Linked DNA regions of Asticcacaulis excentricus CB 48. The protein of the gene in region 1 interacts with the protein of each later gene in a pairwise test. Links are inferred from orthologs where the notes say so. Each region holds a gene or a part of one and is shown on either strand. Other genes may lie near its edges.

Evidence for each region.
Region 2: the proteins of ASTEX_RS17785 (region 1) and ileS interact in binary tests that used the Escherichia coli proteins (3 or more experiments, as listed by UniProt). The link is inferred for Asticcacaulis excentricus CB 48 from one-to-one orthologs.

The regions. Positions count from the first base shown.
Region 1 is NC_014818.1:74,233-77,523, forward strand. What follows is about bases 127-3,101. They hold ASTEX_RS17785 (substrate-binding domain-containing protein), read right to left. Parts: upstream 2,108-3,101; coding sequence 1,145-2,107; downstream 127-1,144. Other genes in these bases: ASTEX_RS17780 (sugar ABC transporter ATP-binding protein), read right to left, coding at 127-1,137; ASTEX_RS17790 (CoA-acylating methylmalonate-semialdehyde dehydrogenase), read right to left, coding at 2,255-3,101. Also shown: more of ASTEX_RS17780, read right to left, coding at 1-126; more of ASTEX_RS17790, read right to left, coding at 3,102-3,291. UniProt on the Escherichia coli protein: Part of the ABC transporter complex RbsABC involved in ribose import. Binds ribose. Also serves as the primary chemoreceptor for chemotaxis.
Region 2 is NC_014817.1:1,251,970-1,255,774, forward strand. The notes cover bases 8-3,496. They hold ileS (isoleucine--tRNA ligase), read right to left. Parts: upstream 3,175-3,496; coding sequence 208-3,174; downstream 8-207. In the rest of the region: lspA (signal peptidase II), read right to left, coding at 1-2; ASTEX_RS17230 (GyrI-like domain-containing protein), read left to right, coding at 3,589-3,805. UniProt on the Escherichia coli protein: Catalyzes the attachment of isoleucine to tRNA(Ile). As IleRS can inadvertently accommodate and process structurally similar amino acids such as valine, to avoid such errors it has two additional distinct tRNA(Ile)-dependent editing activities.

The DNA.
Region 1 (3,291 bases):
CTCGGCCCCCTCATCGACGAAGCCGCCGGGACGCGACAGGGCCTTCAGCCCTGATAGCGAAAGGTTATGGCGGATAGAGTGATCGAGAAAACAGCCCTGCTGCTTACGGTCTTCGGGCACCAGCGCGATTCCAGCGTCCAGGGCCTGCGCCGGGGAGGCGATGTCGAGCGCGCGGCCACATAACTGGATGCGCCCGCTATCCTTGCGGTCGGCCCCATAAAGCACGCGCGCCAGATCCGTGCGTCCTGCGCCGACCAGCCCGGCCAGACCAACGATTTCTCCGGCGTTCACCTCAAAAGAAATATTGTCGAGGGAGGTGCCGCGCGCCTCATGCGCGCCACGTCGGCGGCTAACCCCTTCGATCCGCAGAACTGGCGTCGGTGCGACCTGACGCGCAGGGCGCTTGAGAAAGGCGACATCGCGCCCGATCATCAGGCGCACCATGTCATCGATACTGACGTCTGACACCTGACCGCTGGCCACAAAACGCCCATCGCGCAACACCGTATAGGCGTCACAGATGGCCTTCACCTCCTTCAGGCGGTGGGTGACATAGATGACCGCGATGCCGCGTGCTTTAAGTGTGCCAACGATGCGGTGCAGTATGTCCACTTCACGCGGGCTGAGCGCCGCTGTGGGTTCGTCCATAATAATCAGCTTCGCCTGAAGCGTCATGGCTCTGGCGATTTCGACCATCTGCTGATCTGCGACATTGAGGCGGCTGACCTCCAGATCGGGATCGAGGCTGAGACCCAGATCGTTCAGAATGCGGCAGGCATCGGCGCGCATCTGCCGATGATCAATCAGGCCCAAGCGCAGGGGTTCACGCCCCAGATAGAGGTTTTCAGCGACGCTCAGGAAGGGCTGAAGGTTGAACTCCTGATAGATGGTAACAATGCCCGCCTTTTGCCGCTGGCTGGGCGTATCGTCGGGGCGGAGAGGCTTCCCGTCAAAGGTAAGCGTCCCACCGTCGCTGCCCTGCGCCCCGGCCAGTATTTTCAGGAGCGTCGATTTGCCCGCGCCGTTTTCTCCCAGCAGGGCATGAACCTCGCCTGCTTCGACGCGCAAGCTCGCCCCGCCCAGCGCCACGACACCGGGAAAACGCTTGGTGATTTCACTGGCTTCGAGCAGGGCCATGGTCGGCCTACTTCACTTCGCCAATGCGCGACGCCTGAGCGAGCGTGTCGCGGGTGATCAGCACCGGCGTCAGACTTTTGGAGACAATCGGGGTTTTGTCTTTCAGATTGGCCACGACAGCGCGCAGAGCCGATCGGATCTGCTCGCCCGGATTCTGTTCGACGCTGGCGGCCATTTCGCTGTCGCGGATACGTTCCAGCGCTTCGGGAATCGCATCGAAGCCCAAAACGGCTATCTGCTGCGTCGTAAAGCCTGCGCCGCGAATGGCCTCAAGCGCGCCCATGGCCATGTCGTCATTAAGGCAAAGGATGACGTCCGGATGCGCGCCGCCCATCGACGTGAGGACGTTCTGGGTGACGCTAAGCGCCTGATCCCGCTTGGAATTGCCGGTCTGTTCGGCGACGATCTGATAGGTCGCACCGCCCGCCGCCAATCCTTCATGCACGCCCTTGACGCGCTCAATTGAAGAGGTGCTGCCCGGATCATTCGTGATGACGACGACCTTGGCCCCCTTGGGGTAGGTCTTGACCACCCAGTCTGCCATGGCTCGCCCGCCTTCGACATTATTGGCCCCAAAATGCGGCACCGGGTGTTTTCCGCCGCCGATCTGACGATCGACGGACACGACCAAGGTCTTTTCGTCGATCAGGGCGTCGGTGGCCGAGGCCAGCGCCTTGGAGTCGGTGGGGGCGATGATTACCGCCGAGATGCCCTGGACGCGCGCGGCCTCCAGATCGGACACCTGCTTGGAGGAGTTGTTCTGACCGTCCAGCACCTGTACCTTTACACCGAGCTTTTTGGCCTCGTCCTCCAGATCGCGGCGCATGGCCACGAAGAAGGGTTGTGACAGGTCACTGAAGCTGACGACGATGCCGTCGGTAGCGGAGGCGGAACCGGATTTCTGACAGGCGGTCAGGCCCAGACCAAGGCCAAGACTGGCGGCCAGCAGGTGGCGGCGGTTAATCGACATAGAGTTCCTCCCGTGGAACCGTGCGCCTTACGGCTGCGTCATCTGTTCTATGTCCGGGGCGAAGGCGTGTGGCAGGGTGCCCCGGATGGACGTGCCGATTGGTCGGCTTGTTTTGTTTAGATAGTAAATGGAATTTTTATTCCAGCGTCAACGCATAGTCGGAATAATGAAGCTGGAATCGTGACTCTGGCCCGCGCGCGGCCATCTTTGTGTAACGGTTTTGGTGCGGGTATAGAAACGCACGCCATCGATGCCATATTGGTTGAGGTCGCCGAAACCGGAGCGCTTCCAGCCGCCGAAGCTGTGATAGGCGACTGGGACGGGGATGGGGACATTGATGCCGACCATGCCGACCTCAACCTGTGAGGCGAATTCGCGCGCCGCGTCGCCGTTGCGCGTGAAGATAGCCACGCCATTGCCATACGGGTGTTGCGACGGCAGGCGGATGGCCTCTTCCAAGGTCCTAGCCCGCACGATTTGCAGCACCGGACCGAAGATTTCGTCCTGATAGGTCTGCATGGCGGGGGTCACGTGATCGAACAGGCTGGGGGCCAGGAAGAAGCCCTCCTCATGCCCCTGAAGTTTGAAGCCCCGCCCGTCGAGCACCAACTCAGCCCCCTCATCGACGCCCATCTGGATATAGTGTTCGATGCGCGCCTTGTGCGCCGCCGACACGACCGGGCCATAGTGGGCCTCGGCATCGGTCGAGACACCGACGCGCAAGCCTTCGGCCGCCGCCAGAAGCTTCGGCCGCAGACGCTCCGCCGTCTCTTCGCCCACCGGCACCACCACAGGCAGCGCCATGCAACGTTCGCCGGCAGAGCCATAGGCGGCCCCCATTATATCGGCCACCGCCTGATCGAGATCGGCATCAGGCAGGACGATGCCGTGGTTCTTTGCGCCGCCCATGCACTGCATCCGCTTGCCGTTTTGCGACCCGCGACCATAGACGTATTGCGCGATGTCAGACGAGCCGACGAAGCTCACGGCGCGGATATCGGGGTGATCAAGTATGGCATCAACCACCACCTTGTCGCCGTGCACGACATTGAGCACGCCTTCGGGCAGACCAGCCTCCAGCAGCAGCTCCGCCAGCCGCACGGGGACGGAAGGGTCACGCTCGGACGGCTTGAGGATGAAGGCATTGCCGGTGGCCAGCGCCGGTGCGAACATCCACATGGGGA
Region 2 (3,805 bases), on another replicon or contig:
ATGGATTTCCCCGACATGAATCATACCTTCCAGGTTACTGGGAAGGGGGGCCGCACGAAATCGCGGAGCGATTGAGATGTGGTGGTGGGGGCTCGGAGCGGCGCTTCAAAAAACGAGGGTGTAAACTCAGGTGCAAGCCCGCCTCCGTCTTTTTGCCAAAGGCAAAAATCCACCTCCCCCAGCAAGCTGGGGGAGTATGATTGACCATTATCCATGCGCCGCGTCCCATTCGGCCACAGCTTCGGCGTCGCGCAGGGACAGGTCCGGATAGCGCGGGTCTGAGCCTACTTCGGGCAGGATGCGCCACGACCGCTGGCACTTCTGACCGTGCGCGATGTGCACCACGACCGACACGTCTTTCACCTCGCCGAGGCGGAAGGCGTCTTCCGGGCCGACCGAGGCCGACAGCACGGCCTGAGACGTGCGGAAGACCTCCGCCGCGTCTATGCCATCAAAGGCCGCGAGCAGCGGTTCGGAGTCGATAAACACCGTAGGCGCGGCTTCGAGCGCCGAGCCGATCACCTTGTCGCGGCGCTTCTCTTCCAGTGCGGCGGTGACGACCGACAGCACTTCCTCGATCTTGCCCCAGCGCGCGGCCTCGGCGGCATTGTGCCATTCGGCGGGCACGGCGGGCAGGGTGCGGAAGAGGTTTTCCGGCGCGTCTGGATAGCGATAGCTCCACGCCTCTTCGGTGGTGAAGGCCATGATGGGCGACAGCCAGGCCGTCAGGCGCTCAAACAGGATGTTGAGCACCGTGCGGCAGGCACGGCGCTTCACGTCCGACGGCTTGTCGCAATAGAGGCTGTCCTTGCGGATGTCGAAATAGAGCGACGACAGGGTCTGAGACGCGAAATCGGCCACCGGACGGATGACGCCGGCGAAGTCATAGGCGTCATAGGCGGCGCGCACCTTGGCGTCCAACTCATGTACGTGGTGCAGGATATAGCGTTCCAGCGACGGCATGTCCTGATAATTGACAGCTTCGTCGTCCGTATAGCCGTTGAGTGCGCCCAAGAGATAACGCAGCGAATTTCGCAGCTTGCGATAGGCGTCCACGGTCGTTTGGATGATCTGCTTGCCGATGCGCAGGTCGTCGGAATAGTCCGACAGCGCGACCCACAGGCGCAGGATTTCGACGCCCGACTCCTTGGCGATGTCCTGCGGGGCGACCACATTGCCCTTGGACTTCGACATCTTCTCACCCTGTTCGTCGAGGACGAAACCGTGGGTCAGGACGGCCTTATACGGCGCACGGCCGCGCGTGCCGCACGATTCCAGCAGCGATGACTGGAACCAGCCGCGGTGCTGATCCGAGCCTTCGAGATAGAGGTCGGCGGGGCTGTGCGTATTTTCACGGCCTTCCAGCGTGAAGGCGTGGGTCGAGCCGGAGTCGAACCACACATCGAGGATGTCCGTGACCTTTTCATAGTCGGCCGGATTGTAGCCATTGCCCAGAAAATCCTCGTCCGGGCGCGTGAACCAGGCGTCTGCGCCTTCGGAGGCAATCAGCTTGATGATGCGGTCGTTGACGGCGGGGTCTCTCAGCGGCTCACCCGTCTTTTTATCGACGTACATGGCCAGCGGCGTGCCCCAGTTGCGCTGACGGCTGATCAGCCAGTCGGGGCGGGTTTCGACCATGCTGCCGATACGGTTGCGGCCCTGATCGGGGTAGAAGGCGGTCTCACCGATGGCCTTGAGCGCCGTGGCGCGCAGGTTCGTCTCGCCATCCATGCGGATAAACCACTGGGGCGTATTGCGGAAGATGACAGGCGCCTTGGAGCGCCACGAATGGGGGTAGGAGTGATCGACGCGACCACGGGCCAAAAGATTCCCGGCCTCGATCAGCTTCTCCATCACCACCTTATTGGCGTCGCCGAACTTGCCGGCCTTCTTGCCCTCGGTTTCAAGGACTTTCAGGCCCGCAAACAGCGGTACATGCGGGTAGTAGGCCCCGTCGGGATCGACCGTATCGGGGATGGAATCCAGCGAATAGCCGGATTTCAGCCACACCAGATAGTCGTCGGCACCGTGGCCGGGGGCCGTGTGCACGAAGCCGGTACCGGCGTCGTCGGTGACATGGTCGCCCGCCAGCATGGGCACTTCGAAACCGTAGCCCTCATGTAAGGTAGATAGTGGGTGGGCAAGGGTAAGGCCGTCGCAATCGACGTCGGCCAGAACCAGAGTCCATGTGGTGATATTGCCTGCTGTACGCACGGACTCGGCCAGCTTTTCGGCGACGATCAGGCGGTCGCCGACCTTGGCCCACGGCGCGAAGCCGAGCGTTTCTTCGGAGGCTACTTCCGTGACCTCATATAGCGAATAGCTGATCTTCGGGTTGAAGCTGACGGCGCGGTTGGCTGGGATAGTCCACGGTGTGGTGGTCCAGATCACGACGGAGGTGTCGTTCAGAGCAGAGTCACCCCCCTCCGACGGCGACGCTGCGCGCGCCGCCACCTCCCCGTCTTCGCCTGACGGCTCGACAGGGAGGAGGGATTTTACCGGAAACTTCACCCAGATGGTCGGGCTGACGTGCGGGTGGTATTCGACCTCGGCATCCGCCAGAGCCGTGCGTTCGACCGGCGACCACATGACGGGCTTCGAGCCGCGATAAAGCTGACCCGACATCAGGAACTTGTGGAATTCCGCCGTCACCTTCGCTTCGGTGTCGAAATCCATGGTGGCGTAGCGTTCATCCCATTCGCCCAGGATACCCAGACGCTTGAACTCTTCGCGCTGCACGCCGATCCATTCGGCCGCGTACTCGCGGCAGGCCTTGCGGAACTCGGCGGCGGGCACCTCGTCCTTCTTGCGGCCCTTGGCGCGGAACTGCTCCTCGATCTTCCATTCGATCGGCAGGCCGTGGCAGTCCCAGCCGGGGACGTAATCGACATCATAGCCCATCAGAAACTTCGAGCGCACCACGAAGTCTTTGAGAATCTTGTTCAGCGCGTGGCCGATATGGATATTCCCATTGGCGTAGGGCGGGCCGTCGTGCAGCACGAACAGGGGGGCGTTTTTGGCCTGACGCGCCTTACGAACGCTGTTGTAGAGGTTGGACTCTTCCCACTTTTTCAGCATTTCGGGCTCGGCCTTGGGCAGGCCGGCGCGCATCGGGAAGGCGGTTTCAGGCAGGAAGACGGTTTCGCGGTAATCGCGTGAAGGCTGTTCGGACATGAATCCTGATAATCTCTGGGAGGGGATACGGTCAAATAAGGCGTGGCGATGTACTCCCAGCGCAAGACCCGGTGCGGGTGGCTTACGCTGGGCTTCAAATTCGAAGCTGCGCCCGTATCGTCAACATGGAGGCAGCGTTTATCAGAGGCCACCGGAATTGCCTAGAGCGGAATGATTTCTAATGGAATCATTCCGCTCAAGCTGCCATTGAGGCGGCGGCCAAGGTGGCGAAGCACGCACCCGGCGAGGGGCCAAACCAAGACAAGGAAAGAAAAGCGGAGGCGATAAGCGGCTGACGCTTACATGCGGAGGGTTCGCTATTTAAGTGCCGCCCCCAAAATTAGGGGAGGCGCTTTTGCCAATCCTGACAAAAACTGTCAGCACTTCCTGTAGCCTCCGACGCAGGAGGTGCCCATGCGCAAGATTGATCTGAAACGTGAGCGCAAGCCGCTCTATATCGCTTCCGCCGGTCAGTTTGTGCTGATCGACGTGCCGCCGCTGCCGTTCCTGATGATCGACGGCCAAGGCGACCCTAATGGCGAAGGTTTTGCCGAGGCCATGCAGGCGCTGTTTTCGGTCGCCTATGGGCTGAAATTCATGAGCAAGGTCGAATGTGACCTCAACTATACCA